Linked DNA regions of Bythopirellula goksoeyrii. The main gene of each other region encodes a partner of the protein of the gene in region 2 in a complex. Links are inferred from orthologs where the notes say so. Each region holds a gene or a part of one and is shown on either strand. Other genes may lie near its edges. The genes, in order: accB, accD and Pr1d_RS01820.

Evidence for each region.
Region 1: the proteins of accD (region 2) and accB are in contact, whole or in part, in a solved structure (PDB 8UXZ), measured with the Escherichia coli proteins. The link is inferred for Bythopirellula goksoeyrii from one-to-one orthologs.
Region 3: the proteins of accD (region 2) and Pr1d_RS01820 are in contact, whole or in part, in a solved structure (PDB 8UXZ), measured with the Escherichia coli proteins. The link is inferred for Bythopirellula goksoeyrii from one-to-one orthologs.

What each region holds. Positions count from the first base shown.
Region 1 is NZ_CP042913.1:4,731,580-4,734,707, forward strand. Bases 53-3,023 are described here. They hold accB (acetyl-CoA carboxylase biotin carboxyl carrier protein), read right to left. Parts: upstream 1,800-3,023; coding sequence 1,305-1,799; downstream 53-1,304. Other genes in these bases: accC (acetyl-CoA carboxylase biotin carboxylase subunit), read right to left, coding at 53-1,236; Pr1d_RS18610 (M24 family metallopeptidase), read right to left, coding at 1,898-2,989. Also shown: more of accC, read right to left, coding at 1-52. UniProt on the Escherichia coli protein: This protein is a component of the acetyl coenzyme A carboxylase complex; first, biotin carboxylase catalyzes the carboxylation of the carrier protein and then the transcarboxylase transfers the carboxyl group to form malonyl-CoA.
Region 2 is NZ_CP042913.1:635,685-638,651, reverse strand. The notes cover bases 11-2,820. They hold accD (acetyl-CoA carboxylase, carboxyltransferase subunit beta), read right to left. Parts: upstream 1,937-2,820; coding sequence 1,085-1,936; downstream 11-1,084. Other genes in these bases: rpe (ribulose-phosphate 3-epimerase), read right to left, coding at 2,802-2,820; Pr1d_RS02500 (histidine phosphatase family protein), read right to left, coding at 2,141-2,740; Pr1d_RS02510 (DOMON domain-containing protein), read left to right, coding at 341-1,012; Pr1d_RS02515 (CAAX prenyl protease-related protein), read left to right, coding at 11-163. In the rest of the region: more of Pr1d_RS02515, read left to right, coding at 1-10; more of rpe, read right to left, coding at 2,821-2,967.
Region 3 is NZ_CP042913.1:459,079-462,209, reverse strand. Bases 74-3,047 are described here. They hold Pr1d_RS01820 (acetyl-CoA carboxylase carboxyltransferase subunit alpha), read right to left. Parts: upstream 2,069-3,047; coding sequence 1,079-2,068; downstream 74-1,078. Other genes in these bases: Pr1d_RS01815 (serine/threonine protein kinase), read right to left, coding at 2,087-2,980; Pr1d_RS01825 (BNR-4 repeat-containing protein), read left to right, coding at 74-858. Also shown: more of Pr1d_RS01825, read left to right, coding at 1-73; tRNA pseudouridine(38-40) synthase TruA, read right to left, coding at 3,078-3,131. UniProt on the Escherichia coli protein: Component of the acetyl coenzyme A carboxylase (ACC) complex. First, biotin carboxylase catalyzes the carboxylation of biotin on its carrier protein (BCCP) and then the CO(2) group is transferred by the carboxyltransferase to acetyl-CoA to form malonyl-CoA.

The DNA.
Region 1 (3,128 bases), 4.1 Mb from region 2 along the record:
GACCTGCAACTCAGAGAGCGCCCGCTGCATCGTGCGGATTGCTTCGACACGAGTAGGCTGATGCACAATCAGTTTACCGATCATCGAGTCGTAGTAGGGGGGGACCACATATCCGCTGTAGACGTGAGAATCAAATCTCACGCCAAAACCGCCAGGAACGATCAACCGCTCAATTTTTCCCGGTGAGGGACGGAAATTGTTGCGAGGATCCTCGGCGTTAATGCGGCACTCGATAGCGGCACCAGATTGCACAATATCCTCCTGGCTCATAGAAAGTTTCTCACCCGAGGCGATCAAAATCTGCTGCTTGATCAAGTCAATCCCTGTGACCATCTCAGTAACGGGATGCTCAACTTGGATACGGGCGTTTACTTCAATGAAATAGTAGTTGCCTTCCTTGTCGACAATAAACTCCACGGTAGCAGCGTTGGTGTAATCTGCTTCAGAAATCAAGCGCCGAGCCGAGTTGCACATCGCATTACGGGTTTCTTGATCAACGCTTGTGCTGGGGCTTTCTTCGATCAGTTTTTGGTGGCGTCGCTGCACAGAGCAATCACGCTCCCAGAGATGCACAACGTTGCCGTGGTGATCAGCAAGCACCTGAACTTCGACGTGGTGCGGTTGTTCGATGTACTTCTCAAGATAAACATCACCATTGCCAAAGGCTGCTTCGGCTTCTGATTTGGCTTGATTGAAGGCAGTCTTGAGAGCAAGGTCGTTGGCTGCGACCCGCATGCCACGTCCACCACCACCAGCGACCGCCTTAATCAACACGGGGAAACCTACCTCGTGGGAAAAGTGCAACGCGTCGTCTACTGATTCAACGATTCCGTCGCTCCCCGGCACGACTGGCACCTCAGCCTGCATGGCCAGTTTGCGGGCCTCGTTCTTATCGCCAAGCTTCGCCATCGCCTCGGGATTGGGACCAATGAAATCTATGTTGCAACTACGACAGATTTCGTTGAAATGAGCGTTCTCTGAGAGAAACCCGTAACCTGGATGAATGGCTTGCACGTTGCCGACCTCGGCAGCACTGATTACGTTGGCAATTCGCAGATAACTGTCAACGGCACGCGGGGGGCCGACGCAGTAGGCTTCATCGGCCAAATCAAGATAGTGGGCACCTCGATCCCCTTCGCTATAGATGGCAACCGTTTCGATGCCCAACTCCTTGCATGCACGGATCACTCGTAATGCGATTTCTCCCCGGTTGGCTATAAGGATTCTTTGATACATGGCGGAGAGCGGGAGCGAAGGAAAAAACCTACTTCAAGTGGTAGGAGAAATAAAGTGACTGGGGTGAGCTAGCCGCGCTGAACCTTGAACAGCTTCTGACCGTATTCGACCGGGTCGCCATTCTCTACAAGGCGGGCCAATAACTTACCGGAACATTCAGCGGGGATTTCGTTGAACACCTTCATGGCCTCGATGATGCAAACGACAGTATCTGACCCAACAGAGTCACCCACACTCACGAGTGCCGGCGATTCGGGGCTCGAAGCAACGTAGAAGGTACCAACCATGGGGCTGGTCACATAAGCGACATTAGCCTCTTCGGCCGCAACGGCCTGTGGAGTACTATCGGCTGCTGGAACTGCTGTTGGAGCTGGCGTTGGAGCAAGTGGCACCGAGGCGCCTCCCACCGTGACCACCGGTTCCTGACCGCGGCGAAGACGAATCCGCTGGTCTCCTTGTCGCAGGTCAACCTCAGCTAATTCGTGCTCGTTCATTAATTCGACAAGTCGTCGCACTTTGCGAACATCGAATACATCGCTCGATCCGGATCCTCCATTACTCATGTCACGTCTCCTGCTGTCCTTTTTGTGGGTGCGTTTCCCTGACCGACCAGCCATCGGTAATTTCCTTTATGGCGATCGGTTGTAAGGCAAGCGAGCGGTCAACCAACCACACATTCTTCTATTTGCTTTGGCACGGAGGTCAAGACTTCATGCCCCTCTCGGGTGACGAGGATATCATCCTCGATCCGCACTCCACCCCAACCTTCGAGATAAATACCTGGCTCAACGGTCACAATCATGCCCGCCGCCAACACCCTCGATTGACCTTGGGCCAACCTTGGAGCCTCATGGATTTCCAACCCCGTTCCATGGCCCAGACCATGCCCAAACTGCTTGCCGTAACCCGCCTTGTCAATGATCGTGCGGGCAACTTTATCGACAGCCTCGCAGGTGACCCCCGGTCGAATCGCAGCGATAGCGGCCATTTGGGCCTTCAACACCACTTCGTAGATTTTGCGTAATTTAGGCAAGAGTTTACCGGTCACTAACACACGGGTCAAGTCGCTCATGTACAGGCCCTCGTTCACCCCCCAATCGATCAAGGTGAAGTCCGCCTCGCTCAATCGCTGGTTGGTAGGACTAGCGTGAGGAAGTGCTGACCGGTAGCCAACTGCCACGATGGAGGGAAAACTCATGCATTTCCCGCCAAAGCGGCGTGCCTGGTATTCCAGCTCGGTCGCGACCTCCAATTCGGTCATTTCGGGCCGCAGGCTAGCACGTACCACTTCAAACGCGCGCCGTGCCTGGTCACAGGCGGTGCGGGTACGGTCGATTTCGGTGCGGTCCTTGATCAAACGCAGTTCTTCAACCCATCCTGTACAGGGGACCAATTCACACCCGGGCACTTCCTTTTCTAACCCTGCGTGAAGTTCGAGCGTCATCGAAGATGCTTCGACAGAGAGCCGCTTCACCTTGGCCTTGGTAAGTATCTTGGCAACCCAGGGGAGCATCTGCACTCCCGGGCCCCGAATCTCTGTCTCCAAGTCGGGGCACTCTTCGCTAATTTGAGTCGTGTAACGCTCGTCACTAATGAGGATCCCATGCTTCGGAGTTATGAGCAGGTAGCTATCGTCACCCGTGAACCCTGTCAGATAGGTCACATTTACAAAGTTGGTCACCAACAGGGCGTCGGTACCCTCTTTGCGAAGTTCTCTCGCAATTTTGCTGCGGCGTTGGGCATAGTTGGACATCGGGTCGAGTCTCGGCGATCTATTCGAATGTTCTTTTTGGCGATGATCTTGCTGTGCCCAATATCGGGCACTCTGCATTCTGTGGCAAGAGCGACTGTGGCAGACTCGTATGCATATCGCGGCCAATATGTTAGGCTAG
Region 2 (2,967 bases):
GATGCATATGGGGGAACTGTTTGCCGCGGCGGTATGGTTCAGTATGATTACCTGGCTAATGCTCCGCACCCGCAACATCTGGGACTGCGTGGTCGCCCATGGAGTGACAAACCTGTTGCTGGGGATTTACGTCGTGCTATTCGACCAATGGCAGTTGATGTAGAGGGGGAGTGAGTAAGTGAGTAAGTGAGTAAGTGAGTAAGTGAGTGGGTTTCTAGCACTACCTACTCACCTACTCACCTACTCACCTTTCACTTACTCACTCCCCTACTCACCCAAACGGCTCAACTCAATTCGACTGCCTCGAAGTTTTCAGTAACATTAAATATCACAAAACACCATGCCCAACTCAATCACCCCCGACTCGTCGCTCATTCCGCCGCGGTTTCTGTTTCGCTTCGCTGTCGAGATCCATCGCTGCGAACCCCTATGGAGTGCTGCAGGAGTTTCGTTGGACGAGAAATATGCGCTCCCCATGCTTGCGGAACTTGATGGCCAGCGCCAACTGGCCGAGGTGCGGATGGGATGGAGCTCGCAGGGTTTAGCCTGGTGGGTTCGTGTCGAAGGAAAGAGCCAACTCCCCTGGTGCCGGGATTCGCGCCTCGAAGACAGCGATGGGCTGCAGGTGTGGGTCGATACCCGTGCGACGACCAATGTGCATCGAGCCAGCCGTTATTGCCATCGCTATACCTTCCTGCCACGCGGAGGGGGGCACACGGCCGAAGAACCGGTGGCAGATCAGTTGCTGATCAATCGAGCTCGCGAAAATGCCCGCCCGATTCGCCCCCGCGAGCTGCAGGTGAAAGCGAAGGTAACCAAATCAGGCTACGAGCTGTCAGCCTTTGCACCGGTGGTGGCCCTCTATGGCTTTGACCCCGTCGGTTCGCCCCGGTTGGGATTTACGTACGCTCTCTTGGATCGCGAACAGGGTCTGCAAACCTTCTCAAGCGGTCCCGAGTTTCCTTATGAAGAAGACCCCAGCTGCTGGGCTGAAGCGATATTGGTGGAGTGATACTCTCCCTCAGCCGGACGGCCACGCCGTCCGGGATTGATCCCGGAGGACGTGGTCCTCCGGCCAAGAAGATCACTTGCCACAATAGTCAATAATTCGAGCGATCTCACTCTTGAGATCCGACCGCTCGACGATCCGGTCGATGTACCCATGTTCGAGTAGGAACTCGCTGGTCTGAAATCCCTTGGGGAGTTCAATGCGAATCGTGGCTTTAATGGTTCGCGGCCCCGCGAAGCCAATCAGCGCTTTCGGCTCAGCGAAGATGATATCGCCTAGCGATGCAAAACTCGCCGCCACGCCACCCATCGTGGGGTTCGTGAGCACAGAGATAAAGAGCCCTTGGGCTTCGTCATAGCGGGCCAGTGCGGCAGAGACTTTTGCCATCTGCATGAGCGAATAAATCCCCTCGTGCATCCGCGCCCCACCCCCCGATCCGCTGATAATAATCAACGGAAGGCGTTCCGCCGTTGCACGTTCCACGAGTCGCGTGAGTTTCTCTCCCACGACCGATCCCATGCTTCCCATGATGAACGCCGAGTCGGTGACGCCAAACGCCACTCGTCGTGCCCGGACCATCCCGGTGCCGGTGAGGGCAGCATCGCGGAGGCCGGTGCGCTTTTGTTCTGCAACAATTCGGTCGCTGTATTTTTTCTTGTCTTCAAAGCCGAGCGGATCGGTGGGGCTGAGATCGGCATCCCATTCCTCGAAAGTGCCGGCATCGAGAACGGCTTCGATGCGACCCCGCGCACTCAGATACATGTGGAAACCACACTCCGGGCAAACGTTCATCAGCCGTTCACACTCTTTGCGGAAGATCATCGCTCCGCAATCTTCGCAACTGAGCCACAGTCCACTGGGGACTCCGCGCTTCTCCCGAGCCGGCTTCGCCTGTTCTTTCGCCATTTTTGTTTCGCCGGTTGCCATGCTGGCAGGTTCTCGGTCGATACCAGAGGGGTTTGCTATTCTTTTCCGATAGTCAGACTAGTATACCAAGGGTGACATTTGCTAACCATGCCGAGGCCTGAATGTCCAATGCCCAATGACCAATAAATTCGAGTTTCCTGCCTCCCCAACTTTGTGCATTCCTATGAGGACGCCGAGGTGTCGGTTGGCCTGCTCCGAAGGTGCTTACTCTGCGCTCGGCGTACTGCCTGCGATTGCCAGGGGCTGGGGTGCGGGGATCAACTCCCAGGCTGGGCGAGACTGGCAACAGGACTGCCAAAGATTGCCAAAGTCGGCGTCCCGCAACACGTGAACAAGTATGCTTGCCAGCGGCTCTGGAACCACAAATGCGACGGTCCCCTCCTTGTGTTTCTTGCTCAGTTTGGCGACTACGTCCTGCAATCTTTCCTGAGCTGCTTGCAGGGTTTCTCCCTCAGGGGGGCAGACCGTCTCGGGATTCTCCAACCATTTGCGATACACCTTCGGCTGGTTGCTCTTTACGTCGGCGATGAGCATTCCCTGCCACAAACCCAGATCAAGATTCCTAAGGTTTTTGTTCGATTTCACTTTCTGATTCAGAAAATCCGCAACCAACTCGGCCGTCTGCTGCGTCGCCACGCCGGGACCCGCAAAGATCGCTTCCACAGGGATCTGACTCAGCTCTCCTGCAAGTCCAGCCACCTTCTGGCGCCCTTCATCACTTAAGGGGAGATCGATGGTCCCTTGGATTCGACCTTGTGTGTCGTAATCCGTCTGTCCAGTTCGTATGAGTAAGATGTTTAGCATAGTTCTTTGGTAGTTTACCGTGTGGTAGTTCTTGGTTGGTTTTACCGTTTGACTGTGTATGTTAGCGATTCACTTGGGCCAATCGCTGCAGTTCAACGAGACTTGCTGCGTAATCGGGTGTGCGGAAAATGGCCGAGCCTGTGACAAACATCTCAGCCCCGGCTTCAGCACACGCGGCGATCGTTTCAGCACTCACTCCACCATCGACTTCAACAAGCACCTCGGGG
Region 3 (3,131 bases), 180 kb from region 2 along the record:
GCCTGCTTCTTCACCAAATACCAATCTCCAGCGGCAAGAACTCTATGTTTCATGAGCAGTTCGGATGGATTCACCTGGAACCCGTTGCAGCGGTTGGCAGCGATTGAGGAAGGACACTATCAGATCAGTGCAATTGGAAGAGAAAAAGTAGGCTCGGCGTTCAATTACCACCCTCACGGGAAGGGGCTTAATTGGCGTACTAACCTGTATTACCTTGAAACCCCCGATTTTGGAAAATCCTGGCAATCGATCGCAGGAGATCGAGTGCAGGTGCCGCTAACCGATTCGGCCAACGTCGCACTTGTTAATGACTACGAGTCCGAAGGATTGAACGTCTATCTGAAAGACATCCGGTATGATGAAAACGACAGACCAATCATCCTGTTTCTGACCAGTGCAGGCTACGAATCGGGACCCCAGAACGACCCGAGAATTTGGAATACGGCACGTTGGACTGGTAGCGATTGGGATATTCAAGAGGCAATGCATTCCGACAATAATTACGACATGGGGTCGTTGTGGCTGAGCAAAGCTGGAATCTGGCAGATCATTGCCCCGACTGAAAGGGGACCTCAACCCTACAACCCGGGGGGCGAGATCGTCCAGTGGATTTCCCGCGATTTAGGCCACCACTGGGAGATGCAGACTTTACTTACTCACCGCAGCGCACGAAACCACGATTACGTTCGCCGTCCCGTAAACGTCCACCCTGATTTTTATGCCCTCTGGGCTGATGGCCATGGCCGAAAACCCTCGTCTTCAACACTTTACTTTTGCAACCAAGAGGGCGCCGTTTTCGCCTTGCCGAGGTCCATGAAGGCAGACAATGCACGGCCTGAGCGTGTGAGTTTAGAGTAGCTGCCAAGTGACTTCTGATACAATTGAAAAGGGTGGCGGTTTAAGCTGACCCATGCCAATTCCCGAGGAAAAACACCTCTAAAACGAACATAACAGTGATTATCGGACGTTCGTGGTAGATGCTCTGATGTCAGGATTCTCTCTACTGCTACCCTACCGGAAGCTGACGCATCCGGCTCGCCTAAGGTGTCGGATGCTGACAAATCCGGCTCGCCCAAGGTTATGCAACCGGCTCGCCAACGGCTGGCGGAGTCTCTAGAAACGGTCCGATGCGGCGAAACTTTTCATAGCGCTCGGCAAGCAGATTGTCGGTTGGCTTTCGCAGAAGTTCGCGGAGGGTTTTCAAAAGATAAACCTTCATCCGGCCCGCCATCTGGTGATGATCGCGGTGGGCTCCACCTAAGGGTTCTTCGATCACATCGTCGACGACTTTCATTTCACTCAGATGCTTGGAAGTGATCCGCAACGCCTGGGCTGCTTGCTCGGCGTAGTTATGACTTTTCCACAAGATTCCGGCACAACCCTCGGGGCTGATAACCGAATAATAAGCGTGTTGCAAAATCGCGACGCGATCTCCTACGCCGATTCCCAGTGCCCCGCCGGAGCCTCCTTCGCCGATCACAACGCAAATAATCGGAGTTTTGAATCGCGACATTTCCATCATGCTCTGGGCGATCACCATCGCCTGACCGCGTTCTTCGGCTCCAATGCCCGGATAGGCACCGGGGGTGTCGATCATTGCAATGATTGGCAGGCCGTATTTCGCGGCCAGATTCATCTTTTCCATCGCCTTGCGGTAGCCCTCAGGATGGGCACAGCCAAAATAGCACTCGTTCCGCTCTTTGAGCGTTTTTCCCTTCTCGTGGCCGACGACGAGGACCTTGTATTCGTCCAATTTGGCAAAACCGGTGCGAAGGGCACGATCGTCTCCAAAGAACCGGTCGCCGTGGAGTTCTACAAACTCATCGAATACCAAGTCGAGGTAGTCGGTGAACTTGGGACGCTCCTTGTGGCGGGCCACCTGGACGGTTTCCCAGGGATCGAGATGGTTGTAGATCGCCTTGGTTGTTTCGGTGAGTTGCTTGCGTAATTCCCGAATCCGCTCGCGCAGCTCGGGCGAGTTTGTTTCGTTGGCTTCGAGCGTATCGATCTGCTCTTGCAGTTCGAAGATGGGTTGCTCAAACGGTAGTCGGAAGTCGTATCCTGGCATGGTTGGATTATACCGCGATCAGACGCCTTCGTCGTGATCTTTCGGCGGCTTTTCTACGGGCTTTTTTGGCTTGATATGGAAGCAGCGACCTGCTTTGAGTTCGCGGTAGAACTCCATCAGGGTATCGGGGCGATCATTGGGGTCCTTTTCGAGCATACGATGCACCAGATTGGCGAACTCTGGTTGCACATTCTTCTGCAGCATGCTTATTGGTTGCGGGCGTGCCTTGAGATGCTTGTTCAAAAGTTCGGTGGAACTGCTGGCCGTGTAGGGTAGCTTCCCGGTCATCAATTCGTACACCATGCAGCCAAAACTATAGATGTCGGCCCGCTCGTCAACTTCCTTGCCGCGGATCTGCTCGGGGGCCATGTAGCTATAAGTTCCTTGCACCGGCGCCTTGTTGCCGAACAGCTTCGAGATTCCTGTCTTGATCTTCCTGGCCAAAGTGAAATCGATCAAACGTACTTCATTTTCATCGCTGACGAGAAAATTATCGGGCTTGATATCGCGATGGGTCCAACCCTGCTTGTGCATGTACTCGACCGAAAGAGCGGCTGCTCCAAGAATCTCTTCCAGTCTCCAATGAAGCTGCTCGACGCCATCATGGATCTGCTGCTTGAGGTTGGGGGTCTTGAACAGTTCCATGATCAGGTAGGTACCGTCTTTTTTCTCTGTACCGAAATCAAGGGTCTTGATCACTGAAGGATGATCCAACGTCTTGCCAACATTGTATTCGTGCTTCAACTCTCCAGAGGATTGGCGCGTATGTTTTGGCCCTGGGGGGAGCCACTTCATGGCAAATGGCTCGTCTTTGCCAATCGGCTTCACCGCCCAAATCTCGAACATCGCCCCGGCTCGGATTAAATAAAACAGCCTGTAAGGGCCAACAAATTCTTTACCGGCAGATGCCATGAATTCTCTATTTGCGGCTTGAGGATTACTGCAGGAACACTTGCTAGAAAGTGCCAGTCTAGTCACAACAGTGAGTCGGCGAAAGAGTGTTTCCCGCTCAGTAATCCACGCGCATTAGGCACAATCCCTGGGGAGGTGCCGTTCTTCCGGC